One region of the Streptomyces sp. NPDC052225 genome, then DNA from elsewhere that is predicted to be linked to it. Evidence: riboswitches for the same ligand, from Rfam matches in the RefSeq annotation. Region 1 holds a riboswitch; the other holds the start of a gene.
What was found. Region 1 has a riboswitch for glycine ahead of gcvP (aminomethyl-transferring glycine dehydrogenase). Riboswitches for the same ligand answer to the same signal wherever they lie in the genome.

Region 1 (3,360 bases):
CTGGCGGGACGTGGACGCCGCCCTGTCGCAGCTGCACGGGGAGCGCGTGGATACCGGCGAGACCCTGGTGCGGCCCAACCCGGCGGACGAGCTCGCGAGGCGGCGCAACCGGGCCGTGTGACGCCGTACGGCCGCGTTGTCAGTGGCGTAGGGCAGCATCGGAGCTGTGAGAACCGCGCCGACGATTCTGCATCTCGACATGGATGCCTTCTACGCCTCTGCCGAGCAGGCGGCGAAGCCGAGCCTGCGCGGGAAAGCGGTCGTCGTCGGCGGGCTCGGGCCGCGCGGGGTCGTCGCCACGGCGTCGTACGAGGCACGGAAGTTCGGGGTGCACTCGGCGATGCCGATGGGGCAGGCGCGGCGGCTCGCGCCGAACGCGGCCTATCTCGTGCCGAGGTTCCGGCTGTACCGGGAGATCAGCGAGCAGGTGATGGGGCTGCTGCGGGAGCTGTCGCCGCTGGTGGAGCCGCTCAGCCTGGACGAGGCGTTCGTCGATCTGGAGGCCGGTGAGACGGCCTGGGACGAGGTGTCCGCGCATGCCGTGGGGGTGCGGCTGCGGGCGGACATCCGGCGGGTGACCGGGCTGACCGGGTCCGTGGGGCTCGCCGCCTCCAAGATGCTCGCGAAGATCGGGTCCGAGGAGGCCAAGCCGGACGGGCTCGTGCTGATACGGCCGGGCACCGAGCGGGCGCTGCTCGGGCCGAAGTCGGTGCGGATCCTGCCGGGGGTCGGGCCCGCGACCGGGGATCATCTGCGGCGGGCCGGGATCGTCACCGTGGAGGAGATCGCCGAGGCGGGCGAGGACGAGCTGGTGCGGCTGCTCGGGAAGTCGCACGGGAGCCACCTGTACGCGATGGCGCTGGCGCACGACGACCGGCCCGTCGTCGCCGAGCGGGACTCCAAGTCGGTGTCGGTCGAGGACACGTACGACGTGGACATTCACGACCGGGTGCGGGTGCGCATGGAGGTACAGAGGCTCGCCGACCGGTGCGTGGAGCGGCTGCGGGCGGCCGAGAGATCGGGGCGGACCGTGGTGCTCAAGGTGCGGCGCTACGACTTCTCGACCCTGACGCGGTCCGAGACGCTGCGAGGGCCCACGGACGATCCGGCGGTCGTGCGGGAGGCGGCCGCGCGGTTGCTGGAGGGTGTCGACACGACCGGGGGTGTGCGGCTCCTCGGGGTCGGGGTGAGCGGGCTCGCCGACTTCACGCAGGAGGATCTGTTCGCGCAGGCGGCTGCCGCCGAGCGGGCCGCAGAGGTGGTCGAGGACACCGAGGCGGTGACGGACGAAGCCGTGGAGGAGGCGGTGCCGGCCGAGCCGGTCGCCGAGCGGCGCTGGATGGCCGGGCACGATGTGCGGCATGCCGAGTTCGGGCCCGGGTGGGTGCAGGGCAGCGGGCTCGGGCGGGTCACCGTGCGGTTCGAGACGCCGTATTCGCGGGAGCCGGGGCGGGTGCGGACGTTCCGGGTGGACGATCCGGAGCTGGAGCCGGCCGAGCCGCTGCCGCTGGTGGAGACGGGGGCGGGGTGAGCGGGGGCGTCAGGTCGGTTCGTCGTCCGTGCCGGCGACGCGGCCGAAGGAGACGTCCGGGGTCCGGGGGGCCGTGATGTCCAGGCCGTAGTGGTGGTAGAGCTGGAGTTCCTGCTCGGGGGAGAGGTGGCGGCCGACGCCGAAGTCGGGGGCGTCCCTGATCAGTGAGCGTTCGAAGGGGACGCGCAGGGTGCCGTCCACGAGCTCGCTCGGCTCCAGGGGGACGAAGGCGTCCCGGCTGAAGAGGCCGGTCCGTATGGCGGCCCACTCCGGAACGCCGGTGGCGTCGTCGAGGTAGACCTCGTCGATGGTGCCGATCTTGGTTCCGTTGCGGTCGAAGGCCTTGCGGCCGATCAGATTGCGCGGATCGACATCGGTCTGCACGGTGCCTCCAGCTGATCGCAACTCGTCTGTAAGCACTACGAAAGAGCACATTCAGGAAGGCGGCCACTCGAGGCTTGCGGTCAAGTAGCCGCTGGTAGGCTGGCAGACGGCTGCTGACCCCGTGCGGGAGAGTCCTCCGACAGTCGTCGGAGGCGCCGAAGGAGCAAATCCTCCCCGGAATCTCTCAGGCCCCTGTACCGCACGGACGAGGTCACTCTGGAAAGCAGGGCGGGGTGCGCGTTTCCCGCTCTCACCGACGGTGAAAGCCGGTGTGCCCTCGTGTTGGTGCGGGGTGGGCCGGTGAAGCTCTCAGGTTGAGATGACAGAGGGGGAGGCCGTCCGGGTACCCGCGCCGTGGTGCCCCTCGCAGGTCGCAATGACCAGGAGGCCTCCGTCATGACCGCCCACCGTATTCCGCTCTCCCAGCTGGAGCAGGGAATCCCCTTCGAGCAGCGCCATATCGGTCCGGATGATGCCGCACAGGCCAAGATGCTCGCGCAGGTCGGCTACGGCTCGCTCGACGAGCTGACGGCGGCCGCCGTGCCGGACGTGATCAAGAGCGCCGAGGCACTGAAGCTTCCGGGCGCCCGCACCGAGGCCGAGGTCCTGGCCGAGCTGCGGTCCCTCGCCGATCGCAACCAGGTGCTCGGGTCGATGATCGGCCTCGGCTACTACGGCACGTTCACGCCGCCCGTCATCCTGCGCAACGTGATGGAGAACCCGGCCTGGTACACGGCCTACACGCCGTACCAGCCGGAGATCTCGCAGGGCCGCCTGGAGGCGCTGCTGAACTTCCAGACGATGGTCGCCGAGCTGACCGGCCTGCCGACCTCCGGCGCCTCGCTGCTCGACGAGGGCACGGCCGCCGCCGAGGCGATGGCCCTGTCGCGGCGCATCGGCAAGGTGAAGGACGGTGTCTACGTCGTCGACGCCGACGCCCTGCCGCAGACCATCGCCGTCATCCAGACGCGTGCCGAGCCGACCGGCGTCGAGATCGTCGTCGCCGACCTGAGCGAGGGCATTCCCGCCGAGGTCGCCGAGCGCGGCGTCGTGGGCGTGCTCGTGCAGTACCCGGGCGCCTCGGGTGCGGTGCGGGACATCAAGCCCGTGATCGAGCAGGCGCACGAGATGGGCGCCATTGTCACCGTTGCCGCTGATCTTCTCGCTCTCACGTTGCTGACCTCGCCCGGCGAGCTGGGCGCGGACATCGCCGTCGGTACGACGCAGCGGTTCGGTGTGCCGATGGGCTTCGGTGGTCCGCACGCCGGTTACATGGCCGTACGCGAGAAGTTCGCGCGGTCGCTGCCGGGCCGGCTCGTGGGTGTCTCGGTCGACGCCGACGGCAACAAGGCGTACCGCCTGGCTCTCCAGACCCGCGAGCAGCACATCCGTCGCGAGAAGGCGACCAGCAACATCTGCACCGCGCAGGTGCTGCTCGCCGTCAT
Region 2 (3,360 bases), on a different contig from region 1:
AGAGCAGCATCCAGACCTGCCCGGACGTCGGGTCGGCAAGGGCCTGGAGGAGCGCCTCGTAGGCGTCGTAGCGCCCGGGGGTCACCTGGCGCAGCATGTGCTCGACCTGTCCGGCCGCGGCCGTGCCCGACGCACTCACCCGTAACCGCCCCTTCGTGAACGTCTGTCCCAGCGTGACCGGAGGGCGGTGCGCCGTCCGGTCAGAGCCTGTGTCATCACCACACGGCGGTGATGGCACAGGCTCTTAGGTCATGAAACCAGCTTAAGCGGCGTTCCTGACACCGACTTGACGGACGGCGTCACGCTTCCCGTACGTAGAAGGGGCGCACGTGTGTGCGCATCCAGTCGGCGACCGGGTCCTGCGTGACGTCGAGGAAGACGAGGTTGACCGGCCAGGCGACGGGCGCGCGGCCCAGTGCGCGGCCGAGCGCGTCCAGCGGCAGGTCGCGGGCACCGCCCTCCCACTGCGCGAGTTCCACGCCGACGAACAGGGAGGGGTCTCCGTCCTCGACGACGGCGAGGCAGCGCCGGGCGCTGAGCACGACGCCGGTCGCGGCGAACTCCTCGCGCACGGCCGCCAGGAAGTCGACCGGGTCGTCCTGCCAGTCCGGCTCGGAGAGCACGACCCGGCCGCCGGTGGCCGCGCCGTCCAGCGGGGTGCGGCCGCTGCGGGCCAGTTCGGCCACGGCGGGCGGGGGCAGCGGGACGCCGACGGTGCCGTCCGGGTTCACGGCGATGCCGACCTGCGCGGGCAGGCCGCGCGCGAACTCGACGGCCGGTGCGACGGTGCAGGCCATCCGGCCGCCGGTGACCTGCATGAACTGCTGCTCGGAGCTGAAGACGGGGACGTACGCCTGGCCCTCGATCTCCACGGTCGGCAGATCGAGGTCGCGGCTCGCGGCGCTGCCGCCCCTGGGCAGCGGGATCCAGAGGGGACTGCGGCCGAGCACCTCGACGATGCGGCCGCCGGCCTCGGGGCGGCCGAGCGCCGCGGCGAGGACCTCCTCCAGCTCGTTCGCCGGCCAGCCCTGCGACGGGTGGCCGTACGCGCCCTCGTGACTCCCTGGCATGTCCATAGCTGCCTTCAACCCCTGCTCTGCACCCTGACGCGGCCGCTCCCGCGCGACGCCGACGATAACGCGTACGCCCGAACGGACACCCTCCGCGTCCTTCCGGTTCCGGAGCGTGTCCGACGCTGCGGCCACGGACCTGCCGAAGCCGCCGGAGGCGCGCCCCTCAGCTCTGCCTGAACGTGATCCCGTTGAGCGCGTCCGTCGCCTCGCGGTCGAGCAGCACCGCCGACTCGATCCCGGCCGGCAGATCACCCCGCTCGGTCGACGTGACCAGCGCGCCGACCGCCCTGCGGTGCCGCGCGAACGCGTACCGGGACACCCCGCGCCCGCGGTCCCGCTGGCCTTCCAGGGCCGTGTCCGGCGGCACGTCCAGGAGCATCAGGTGGACCGAGGCGCCGCGCCGCGCCGCCGTCCGCGTCACCCAGCGCCGCACCCACGCCTGGGTGCCGCAGTCGTGCACGACGACGCTGGCGCCCGAGCGCATGGCCCGCCGCAGGCCCACGTAGTGCGCGATGCGGACGAGCGGCCGGTACAGCGCGTACGGCACGCCCGGCAGCCTCGCCGCCCAGCGCTCGCGGGTGTCCTGCGAGTCGATGCGCACGACCTCGACGGCCCGGCGCATCAGCGTCGACTTGCCGCTGCCGGGCAGCCCGGAGATGACGACGAGGTCACCCGCGGCGAAGCCGAGTCTGCGCGGGGTGCGGCCGCCGCGGCCGCGCAGGTCCCGCACCGAGCGCTGGCGCGGGATCCGCACCCCCGGCAGCGCCGCCCCGTAAGCCCCTGCCACTGCCTTCTGCACCGTGATCGTCCTCCCCGTTCCGGTCACGCCACTCTTGCCCGCCAAGTGTAAAGAGAAGGTAATGCCCTGCGAGGGGTTTCCCCGTTCCGCGGGCATGCAATGATGTGCGCGCAAACTGCATACCGGCCGCTTGAATCCGCGCGGGAGAGTTCCGGCGCTCGTCGACCACGGTGACGAGTGCCCGGACGCCGAAGGAGCAAGTTCCTCCCTTGAATCTCTCAGGCCCCGTACCGCGCGGGCGAGGCAGATCTGAAAAGCGGGCCGCCCCTTGACGTACGGCGGCCCCACCCAAGGTGCAAGCCCCTCGGGGCGAACCTCTCAGGTTCCGATGACAGATGGGGAGGACTACCTCGCCATCTGCCATGCCCCGGGAGCACCAGCCATGACCCGTACGACCTCTCTCGACGCCCTGCATCGCTCGCTCGGCGCGACGATGACCGACTTCGCCGGCTGGGACATGCCCCTGCGCTACGGCAGCGAGCGTGACGAGCACAACGCCGTACGCACGAAGGCGGGCCTGTTCGACCTGTCCCACATGGGCGAGATCACCGTCAGCGGTCCGGCCGCCGTCGACCTTCTCAACCACGCTCTGGTGGGCAACATCGGTTCCGTCGGCGTCGGCCGCGCCCGCTACACGATGATCTGCCGCGAGGACGGCGGCATCCTGGACGACCTGATCGTCTACCGGCTCGAAGAGACGACGTACATGGTCGTCGCCAACGCGGGCAACGCCCAGGTCGTCCTCGACGCCCTCACCGAGCGCGCCGCCGGCTTCGACGCCGAGGTCCGCGACGACCGGGACGCGTACGCGCTGATCGCCGTGCAGGGCCCGCACTCCCCCGCCATCGTGAAGTCCGTCACGGACGCCGACCTGGACGGCCTGAAGTACTACGCGGGGCTGCCCGGCACCGTCGCGGGCGTCGAGGCACTCATCGCGCGCACCGGGTACACCGGCGAGGACGGCTTCGAGCTGTTCGTCTCCCCCGCCGACGCCGAGAAGCTGTGGCAGGCGCTGACCGAGGCGGGCGCCGAGTACGGCCTGATCCCGTGCGGCCTCTCCTGCCGCGACACGCTGCGCCTGGAGGCGGGCATGCCGCTGTACGGGCACGAGCTGACCACCGAGCTGACGCCGTTCGACGCCGGGCTCGGCCGGGTCGTCAAGTTCGACAAGACGTCGCACGGGGACGACTTCGTCGGGCACGACGCCCTGGTGGCCGCCGCCGAGCGCGCCGAGACGAACCCGCCGCGCAAGCTCGTCGGCCTGATCGCCGAGGGCCGCCGCGTGCCGCGCGCCGGGATGTCCGTCGTCGCCGACGGCACGGTGATCGGCGAGGTCACCTCCGGCGCCCCGTCCCCGACCCTGGGCAAGCCGATCGCCATGGCGTACGTGGACGCCGCGCACGCCGAGCCGGGCACGCGGGGCGTGGGCGTGGACATCCGCGGTACGCACGAGCCGTACGAGGTCGTGGCCCTGCCGTTCTACAAGCG

Region 2: another riboswitch for glycine. It lies ahead of gcvT (glycine cleavage system aminomethyltransferase GcvT); the one in region 1 lies ahead of gcvP (aminomethyl-transferring glycine dehydrogenase).

Annotation. Positions count from the first base shown of each region.
Region 1 covers NZ_JBFAVD010000010.1:8,652-12,011, forward strand. Annotated here, with positions in the region: gene AB0L37_RS16760 (MerR family transcriptional regulator) at 1-121, shown strand, start outside; gene AB0L37_RS16765 (DNA polymerase IV) at 167-1,531, shown strand; gene AB0L37_RS16770 (PRC-barrel domain-containing protein) at 1,541-1,915, opposite strand; glycine riboswitch at 2,030-2,125, shown strand; gene gcvP (aminomethyl-transferring glycine dehydrogenase) at 2,312-3,360, shown strand, end outside.
Region 2 covers NZ_JBFAVD010000022.1:55,738-59,097, reverse strand. Annotated here, with positions in the region: gene AB0L37_RS27890 (enhanced serine sensitivity protein SseB C-terminal domain-containing protein) at 1-139, opposite strand, end outside; gene AB0L37_RS27885 (enhanced serine sensitivity protein SseB) at 300-1,076, opposite strand; gene AB0L37_RS27880 (AAA family ATPase) at 1,237-1,872, opposite strand; glycine riboswitch at 2,004-2,115, shown strand; gene gcvT (glycine cleavage system aminomethyltransferase GcvT) at 2,255-3,360, shown strand, end outside.